DNA from 2 places in the Streptosporangium longisporum genome. Region 2 is predicted to be linked to the other one. Evidence: riboswitches for the same ligand, from Rfam matches in the RefSeq annotation. Region 2 holds a riboswitch; the other holds the start of a gene.
What was found. Region 2 has a riboswitch for cyclic di-AMP ahead of ABD832_RS18165 (C40 family peptidase). Riboswitches for the same ligand answer to the same signal wherever they lie in the genome.
Positions count from the first base shown of each region.

Region 1: another riboswitch for cyclic di-AMP. It lies ahead of ABD832_RS15795 (hypothetical protein); the one in region 2 lies ahead of ABD832_RS18165 (C40 family peptidase).

Region 1 covers NZ_BAAAWD010000007.1:635,003-639,290, reverse strand. The annotation lists gene ABD832_RS15800 (alpha/beta fold hydrolase) at 1-564, opposite strand, end outside; gene ABD832_RS15795 (hypothetical protein) at 664-1,419, opposite strand; cyclic di-AMP (ydaO/yuaA leader) riboswitch at 1,677-1,822, opposite strand; gene ABD832_RS15790 (DUF4253 domain-containing protein) at 2,043-2,789, opposite strand; gene ABD832_RS15785 (sugar kinase) at 3,298-4,131, shown strand; gene ABD832_RS15780 (hypothetical protein) at 4,235-4,288, opposite strand, start outside.
Region 2 covers NZ_BAAAWD010000009.1:23,128-27,415, reverse strand. The annotation lists gene ABD832_RS18175 (M48 family metallopeptidase) at 1-289, opposite strand, end outside; gene ABD832_RS18170 (hypothetical protein) at 286-1,239, opposite strand; gene ABD832_RS18165 (C40 family peptidase) at 1,319-1,861, opposite strand; cyclic di-AMP (ydaO/yuaA leader) riboswitch at 1,995-2,154, opposite strand; gene ABD832_RS18160 (DUF1905 domain-containing protein) at 2,523-2,813, opposite strand; gene ABD832_RS18155 (C40 family peptidase) at 3,157-4,134, opposite strand.

The DNA of each region.
Region 1 (4,288 bases), on a different contig from region 2:
CGCGATCCGCTCGCGGTCGGCCGGGTAGCCGGGTGAGCCGATGACGTCCCAGGTCGCGACGGCCCGCCGGATCGCCGCCTCGCGGTCGGGCGAGGGCGGCGACATGAGCGCGGCCATCGCGGCCTCGGTCGGGGGCGCCGCCCGCGGGCTGGGGGTGGACATGATCGAGGTGAGGCTGCGCACCCGGTGCGGGTGGCGGATCGCCAGCGACTGCGCGATCATCCCGCCCATCGAGACGCCCGCCACGTGCGCGGAGTCCAGGCCGAGCGCCTCCAGCAGTCCCGCGGCGTCGTCGGCCATGTCGCCGACCAGGTAGGGGACCCGGCCGTTCCAGCCGGGTCCGGGTGCTCCTGCCTCGTGCAGGTGGGTGCTCTCGCCGACGTCACGGTTGTCGAAACGCACCACGTGGTGCCCGCGTCCGGCGAGCAGCCCGCAGAGGTCCTCGTCCCAGTGGATCATCTGGGAACCGAGTCCCATGATCAACAGGAGCGGGCGGTCTCCGGGGGAGCCGAAGGTGTCGTAGGCGATCTCGATGCCGTTCGCCCGGGTTCGCAGAGTCGTCATGGCACTCCTACCGTGGTGATCCTGCGAAACAGAATGCCATTCTGGACAGGATCCGGCACCGGCGGGGCCGGTCGGGACGACCGCTACTCGGGACGACCGCTACCAGACGACGGCTCCCGGCTCCCGCACGCTCAGCCCGGCGGCGGAGAGGGCTTCGGCCATGACCTTGGGCTTGGCCGACGTCGACACCGGCGCGGCGCTCACCTGCTCGGTCTCGGTGACCTTCTTCGGCCGTCCGGACTTGGCCAGCACGGTCTTGGGCGGGTCGGCCGGGTTGGGGTCCTTGCGGCCCCAGGCACCGGTGGAGAAGGCCACGGGGTGGTTCTTCCTGCCCACGCCGTCGCCCCACCGGGTGATCACGTACTCGACGTCGATGTGGCCCATGCCACCGTTGCCGTCCACGCCGAGCGTGCCGGCGTTGAAGGTGCCGCCGGTCAGGTCGGCGAAGGTCTTGGCGTCGATGTCGAGCATGATGCCGCGGTTGGAGGGCACCCCGGGGCCGCGGTCACCGACGAAGAACTTGGCCCGCTTGCCCTTGTAGAGGATGTAGCCCTCGGTGAGCAGCGGCCAGCTCGGGCTGGCGATCATGCCCTTCTGCATCGGCTTGCCACTGGCCGGCAGGCCGGTGTCCCCGGCGCGGCCGGAGGAGTCGTCCCAGAAGTAGGAGGCGCGGGTGGATCCGTGGAGCAGGACGGCCTCGACGCCGTCCTCGGGGCCGCTCACCGCGGGGGCGGTGGCGGCGAGGGACGGCGAGACGGGCAGTGCGCAGGCGACGCCCGCGGAGGCGAGCACGCTCGCCCCGACGAGGGTGGCGGCGGCCAGGCGGTTCTTGTACATGCCAAAGAAGAGGCTCATGGGGGAAAGGCTCTTTCGCGAGGGAACGGGGCTACCGCGTGCGACACGCCGAAAAGGGGCGCACGGGCGAGGGCGCGCTATCGGAAAAAAGGCGTAACCGGACGAACCAGTCGTTACGCAGAGCGCTACCGGGAAATGCCGCGATCAGGCGCGGCGCGAAAGGTACGGGGGATGGGGGACGGGGGGCAGGGGAACGTTCAGGGGGTCGGCGCGGACAGGGGGTGCACCGACGCGGTGACGCGGTCATCCATGAGGGGGTCTCCTCTCCAGCTCGTCTACCGGGTTAGCTGACGGGTTCGGGCGGTGGAGTTGCCCTACCGCCGCATGAGCGGCGGATTCACCCCGGAAAATGGGTCCCCGGTTCCCGCGGCATCCGGCCTGCGGGATTCGACGTCGGGCGGTCGCTCCCTCTTGTGAAGGGCAGGTCACCGGCCGATAACAGGGGACACTACCCACGGAAACCAGACAAAGCAAAGCAAACGCCACGAAAACCCCAGAAGATCTACCTTGTTGGCAAAAAGTCCCCTAAAGCACTCAACATCTGGGTTTGCCCGAACGCGCGTCCCGCCACCCCGCAGGCCCGCCCGGTACGGGGACGGCGGCCTCCCGGACCCCGGGAGGGCTCAGTCCCACCAGAACGACCAGGCGTTCCGTCCCTTGATCTGCTCGGCGTAGTCGATGAGGGTCCCCGCGCCCTGGAGGATGCTGTCGGGGCAGAACGTCCAGTGCTCCGCGGCGACCTGCAGGGCGTGCTCGAAGGTCGTCGGCGGGGCCGCCACGCTGACGTCGAGGGTGTTGAACCCCATCCCGACCACCCGCACCCCGAACCTGTCCTCCCAGCTGCGCACGACGGCCGCGAGCGGGACCATCCACTCGTTGTGGTTCAGCGCACCCTGCCAGCCCATGACGGCCAGGGCGTCGGCCCCGCGGTCGACCGCGACGAGCCCGAGCGGCGTCCTGCGCTCGGCCACCATCCCCGCGTACCAGTCGGCGACCACCCCGGGGTCGGCGGCGAGCCTGCCCGCGGGGGCCGGGCCGGGGCACTCCGGGCCGAAGGGGTCGAGCAGTTCGAGCTGGTCGACGTGGGCCCTGGCGATCCAGTCGGACCACACCTCGGCCATGAACGCCTCGACGTGGTAATTGTCGATCTCGGCCGCCGCGTCCGGGGCGATCTGGCCGGCCGACCAGGGCTGGACCGAGTCCTCCAGCAGCACCGGCCACAGCCCCGACCGCTCGTGCTCGGCCCGCAGCCGCGCCCAGTACTCCCCCGAGACCGTCACCTCGCTGAGCCAGAAGGCCGGACGGTGACGGATCGCGAGCTGAGCGTAACCGGGGTCGGGCCAGACCAGTTCACCCGGCGGCAGGTCCACCGAGAGCCTCCTGCCCTCACCTCCGCTCGTCCCGCGAGCTCCGTCGGCTCCGTCGGCTCCGTCGGCTCCGTCGGCGAACAACTGGCGCAGAACGGGCGGAAGCTTCCCCTGCTCGCAATCGTTCATCTCTACCGATCCGATCCTGACCACGCATCAATTTTGGCCTGTCAAGCACCCCCAGGGACAGTTGTGCCCTGCACCAAGCAAAAATTAGAGGAAGATCCATGCCGCCCGACGGCCGCCCGGTGCGGGACGTTATGCTGCACGGTGGCCGCGAGAAAGCGCTATCCAATCCCTTGACCTGGTATTCGACGTATCGGATCATGCCGCCAGGACCGGCGGGCGGCCGGGTACGACCGATCACCGACCCCGCTGCGTGAGGAGCCACCTTCCATGACCGACCTGGTCACGCTCGGCGAGAGCATGGCACTGTTCAGCGCGCGGCGCACCGGCCCGCTCAGGCACGCCCGCGACTTCGGGCTGGGCGTGGGGGGGCGCGGAGTCGAACGTGGCCATCGGCGTCTCCCGTCTCGGCGGGCGCTCGGCCTGGATCGGCAGGGTGGGCGACGACGAGTTCGGGGAACTGCTCCGCTCGACGCTGGCGGGCGAGGGCGTCGACGTACGGGGGATGCGGGTCGACCCGGACGCGCCCACCGGACTGATGATCAAGAGCAGGCGCACGGCCGAGGTCGTGGACGTGCGCTACTACCGCTCGGCGAGCGCCGGATCCCGGCTCTGCCCGGCCGACCTGGACACCTCGATGATCCGTTCGGCCCGCGTGCTGCACGTCACCGGCATCACGCCGGCCCTGTCGGCCTCCGCCGTCGAGGCGGTCCGGGCCGCGATCGCCGAGGCCCGCGACGCGGGGGTGACCGTGTCGATGGACGTCAACTACCGCCGGGCACTGTGGACGCCCGCCGAGGCGTCCGCCGTGCTGCGGGAGATCGTCCCGACGGTGGACGTCATGTTCGCGACCGAGGCCGAGGCCCGGCTGGTCGTCGAGGGCGACGACCAGCTCGCCCTGGCCCGCGCCTTGGCCGACCTCGGCCCGCGCCACGTCCTCGTCAAGCGCGGCTCGCTGGGCGCGATGGAACTCTCCGACGGCGTCGTACGGCACGCCGAGCCGCACCGGGTCACCGAGGTCGACCCGGTGGGCGCGGGGGACGCCTTCGCCGCGGGCTGGATCGCCGAGACCCTCGCGGGAGCCGGCCCGGAGGAGCGCCTGGCCACGGCGTCGGCCGCCGGGGCATTCGCGGTCACCGCCGACGGAGACTGGGAGAGCCTTCCCCGCCGTTCCGACCTCGGCCTGCTGCGCCCGTCCGGCGACGCGGTCAGCCGCTGAGCGACCTCACCGCGCCTCACCGCGCCGCCCGGCGTCACCCGGTGCAGCCCAGTGCCTTCGCGCCGTACGGCGCGAAGGGCCCGCGACGGCCGGTGAGGCACCCCTACGGCTCGAAGATCACCAACGGGTGCCGCCAGGACATCTCCAGCACCACCCG
Region 2 (4,288 bases):
CCAGCCGGGCGCCCAGCGGCGTGGCCACCAGCACCCCGGCCACCACCAGCGTCAGGCCCAGCGACAGGTACGCCGGAACGCTGACCAGCGCGTCGAACGCCTGGGAGCGGGCGATCTGCTCGGCGGTGAAGTCCCGCTCCGGGGAGGGGGCGATCTCGGGCGCCGCTGCGGGCAGGGCCCGCCAGGGCGTGGTGAACGCCACGACCGCCAGGGTGATCGCGCCCAGGACGGCCAGCGCCCACCCCGCCGACCGCGTGCCCGAGGGCGCGTCCGTCGTGCTCAGCGTCATCGCAGTTCCCTCCGGAGGTACTCGCGCCAGGCCCGGGTGAACTCGGCCGCCGACAGGCCGAGCGTGCTCCCGACATCGCTACCGTAGAGCCTCACCAACGCCTTCTCCCCGAAGCGCTCCGCGACGAGGCGGCAGGCGAGCCACGCCTCCTCGTAGGCCTGCGCGAGCCTCGGGGCGCCCGGGGCGAAATCGGCCGGTACGGGAAGGCGGGCGGGCAGGGTCCCGGCGCGCACCTCCGCGGCCAGCTCGGCGGCGACCGTCCGCACGGCGATCCCGGCGTCGCGGTACCCGGCGTAGTCCGCGAAGCCCTCCGAGAGCCACATCGGCACCCGGCCGCCGCGGGTGGCGCCGGTGGCCACGTGGGTGAGCTCGTGCGTGATCACCACGTCCCTGCCGGTCGCGGTGAGCCGGGCGTAGCCGGACGGCAGGACGATCACCCGGTCCGCGGTGGCCAGCGCGGCCAGACCGTGGGTGCTTCCCGCCCCGGCGAGGGCGGCGGCCTCGGCGTCGGTGGCGGGGTGGAGGACCAGCGCGCGGACCGGTCCCCAGATCTCCGCGACGGTGCGCCGGGCCCGGTCGGCCGTGGCGGCCAGGTCCCGCAGGGCGGCGTGCGGCACGCGGTGACCGACCACCACGGAGTGCCGGCCCCGCACGACGGTCGCACCGTCGGGCCAGAGGCCGACGGGGACGTCAGGGGCATCGGGGACACCGGGGATGTCAGAGACACCGGGAGCGCGGGAATCACCGGGGACGGCGGGGACGGCGGGAGCGCGGCGGCCGGCGAGGGTGCCGAGGGGTTCCGGGGCGCCGAAAGGGCCGTACCGGCCGGCCGGGAGGGGTCCGGCCCCGGTGAGCGGGCCGGCGCTCAGCAGCGCCAGCATCCCGGCGAGCACCGCGCGGCGGTCTCGCGGGACGGATCCGCCCGGGTGGGACCCGTTCGGGACGGACATGTGAGCCGATGGTAGCCGACCGGACAGCAGCGGTCCCGTCGCCGCGGTGCGGGGACGGGACCGCTGTCACTGTTCGGGTTCAGACCCCGGGCCGGGCCGCTCCCGCGAAGGAGGACCGGTAGTGCCCCTTCAGCTTCACGATCCGGACGGACTTGCCGCTGCTCGGCGAGTGGACCATCCTGCCCTTGCCGACGTACATGCCGACGTGGCCCTTTCCGCTGAAGAACAGCAGGTCACCGGGGAGCAGCTTGCTCCACGGGACCTTCTTCTTGAGCGACCTGTACTGGCTGTGCGTGATCCTGGGAAGGGACACACCGGCCGTGCGCCAGGCGTAGCGGACGAGCCCCGAGCAGTCGAAGGCTCCGGGACCGGAGGCTCCCCACCGGTACGGATCGCCGATCTGCTTCTTGGCCGCCGCGACGGCCTTGACGGCCCGGACCTTCTGCAGTGCCGCCCTGCTCATCGTGGTCTTGGCCTTGGCCTTGGACTTCGTGGCGGTCTTGCCCTTGGTCCTGGCCTTGACCGTGCCCTTCGTCGTGGCCCGCCCGGTCTCCGTGCTCTCGCTCTGCTCGGAGACGCCGGTCGCGCTGCTGACCAGGATCTCAGGGGGATTGTCCGTCATCGCCTGCGCCGCCGTGGGTCCCAGGGTGACCGCTCCGGCTGAGGCGGTCAACGTGAGGGCGACGCCGCCTAGAGAAAGGCGGAAAAAGCGTGACAAACGGGGGTTATACGGGGTGGTAGACAGGATTTCTCCTTGGTGCTTCCACTGATGCCTACCGGGTTAGCTGACGGATTCGGGCTTGGAAGATGCCCTACGGCACAAATGTGCCGATTCACCCCTGGCCACGGTGTGTCGGGCCTTTTGGGTCCCCGGTTCCATGCCTCCTGGCTGCACGGATTCGGCGGGCCGCCACGGTGACGTCCGCCCCTTGCGGGGGCGCGGCGGCCGGCTGGATTTCTATGGACGAAGACGGCCCGGAGACCGTCGTTCACCGCGGCGGCATGGCTTGCACGTCGCGCAGCCAGAAGTTACTCCGATCGCCACGTTTCGGCAAAGGGTTCCCAGAAACGGAGGATCGAGAGGGCTTCTTGATCCTCCCGTTACCGCTGCGTGATGCCTATTTATGCGATCGAGATATGACTCTCGTCACACCGCCCTGTAAGCCCGGGAAATCACGGCTTTTGTTATCTTCGTCACATTGTCCCGGCCCTCGCGGTGAGCACGGGGGACGGCGCGGGCCCGGGTCGCCGTGAGCGGCGTCCCGGGCCCGCGGGGGGACGGTTCAGCTCAGCCGCCGCTCGAGGTGGAACGTCACCTCGGCCCCGGCCTCGTGCTTGCCGATGAGCCTGCACAGCTCCGCCCGCAGCGGCAGCCAGTGCGGGCCGGTGCCCGAGGGCATGAGCGTGGCGGCGAACGGGTGACCGTCGACCGTCCCGGTGACCTTCACGGCCCGCCTCGTGCCGAGGAGCTCGGCCGAGCCCGGCACGGTCACGAAGGTGGCGAAGGCGCCGTCCTTCTCGATGGGGGCGGTGAAGGTGTGGTCGAGCGGCTGCGGGGTCGCGGGGGTGGGCATCGTCGTCTCCCTGATCCTGTGTCGCGGCACGCCTCCGGGGGCCGGAGGAGGCCGATGGTCCGTCCGGAGAGACGACTCCCGCGAGCGCGCGGAATCGTCGCCCGCCCGCGAGACGTTTTCACGGACCCCACGGGCGCCGGTGGACGGGTCCTCCGGGGGCCGAGCCGTCCTTGCGGACCGGGACCCTCCGGAGAGGCGGCTCCGGCCACACGGGCCGCCTCCGAGGCGAACGGGCCCTCAGAGGCGCACGGCCCCTCAGGGGCACACGATCCGCCCTCAGGAGACCCGGCCCCTCGGGAGCACACGGACCGGAGTACCCGGGCCCTCAGGAGCACCCGGCCCCTCAGGGGCGGACGGCCCCGACGAGACGGCGGCCGTAGGCCGACAGCGGGACGACCTTGACCACGTCGCCGGTCTGTGGGGCGTGCACGATCTTGCCGTCACCCGCGTACATGCTGACGTGCCCCAGGCCCTCGCTGAAGATGAGGTCCCCCGGCTGCAGGTCGTTCAGCGAGACCTTGCGGCTCGCGCCCCAGCTCCACTGCTGCCAGGTCGTCCGGGGGATGCTGACCCCGCCGGTCCGCCAGGAGGCCTGCACCAGGCCCGAGCAGTCCCAGCCGCCGGGGCCGGTGCCGCCGTACTGGTAGGGCTTGCCCACCTGGGCGAAGGCGAACTGCAGGGCGGCGCGGGCGTTGCCCGAGGCGGCGCCGTTGTACTGGATCCCGGCGCTGTCGGGGTCGCCCTGGCGGAAGGCGCCGAGCTCGCGCAGGAGCTTGGTCTGGACCTTGACCATCCTGTCGGCCTTGGCCTTCTCCTCGGCGAGCTCGTCGCGGGTCTCGTCGGCCTCGGCCAGCACCTCCTTGGCCTTGTCCCGGTTGGTCCGCAGCTCCTTGGTGGCCTGGCCGAAGGCGGTGAGGGAGCGGGCCCGGGAGGCGGCCATCTGGTCGGCGGCGGCCAAGCCGCTGAGCAGCGCCGCGGGGTCGGGCTGGACGACCATGCTCTCCCAGCCGGTGAGCGCGCCGGACTGGTAGCTGCTGACGGCCATCGAGACGAGTTCCTCGCGCAACCCGGCGACCCGCTCGCTCTGGCGGGCCAGGTCGCCGTTGAGCGTCCGGTACTTCTTCCTGGCCCGCTTCCACTTCTCCGCGGCCTGGTTGTACTTCTCCACGACCTGGTCGGCCTGCTCGTTGAGCTTGGCCAGCTTCTTCCTGGCCTGGGCGAGGGTGGGCTTGGGCTCCGCGACCGCTCCGCTCACCGGCACCATCAGCAGCGCGAGGGCGAGACCGGCCGCCACCGGTATCCGACTCAGTCCAACCGGCATGCCCGCCACGGCCACGTCAACGCCTCCCAGATACACAGACCTGCGGCGAATAGTACAGAAGAAGTAATGATTGGCTCACCTTTTCGCCGGGTTTGCCCCAAACGGGTAGCCGTTCCTTCCGCCGCAGGTCATGTCCGCCGGGCAGCGGCCCCCC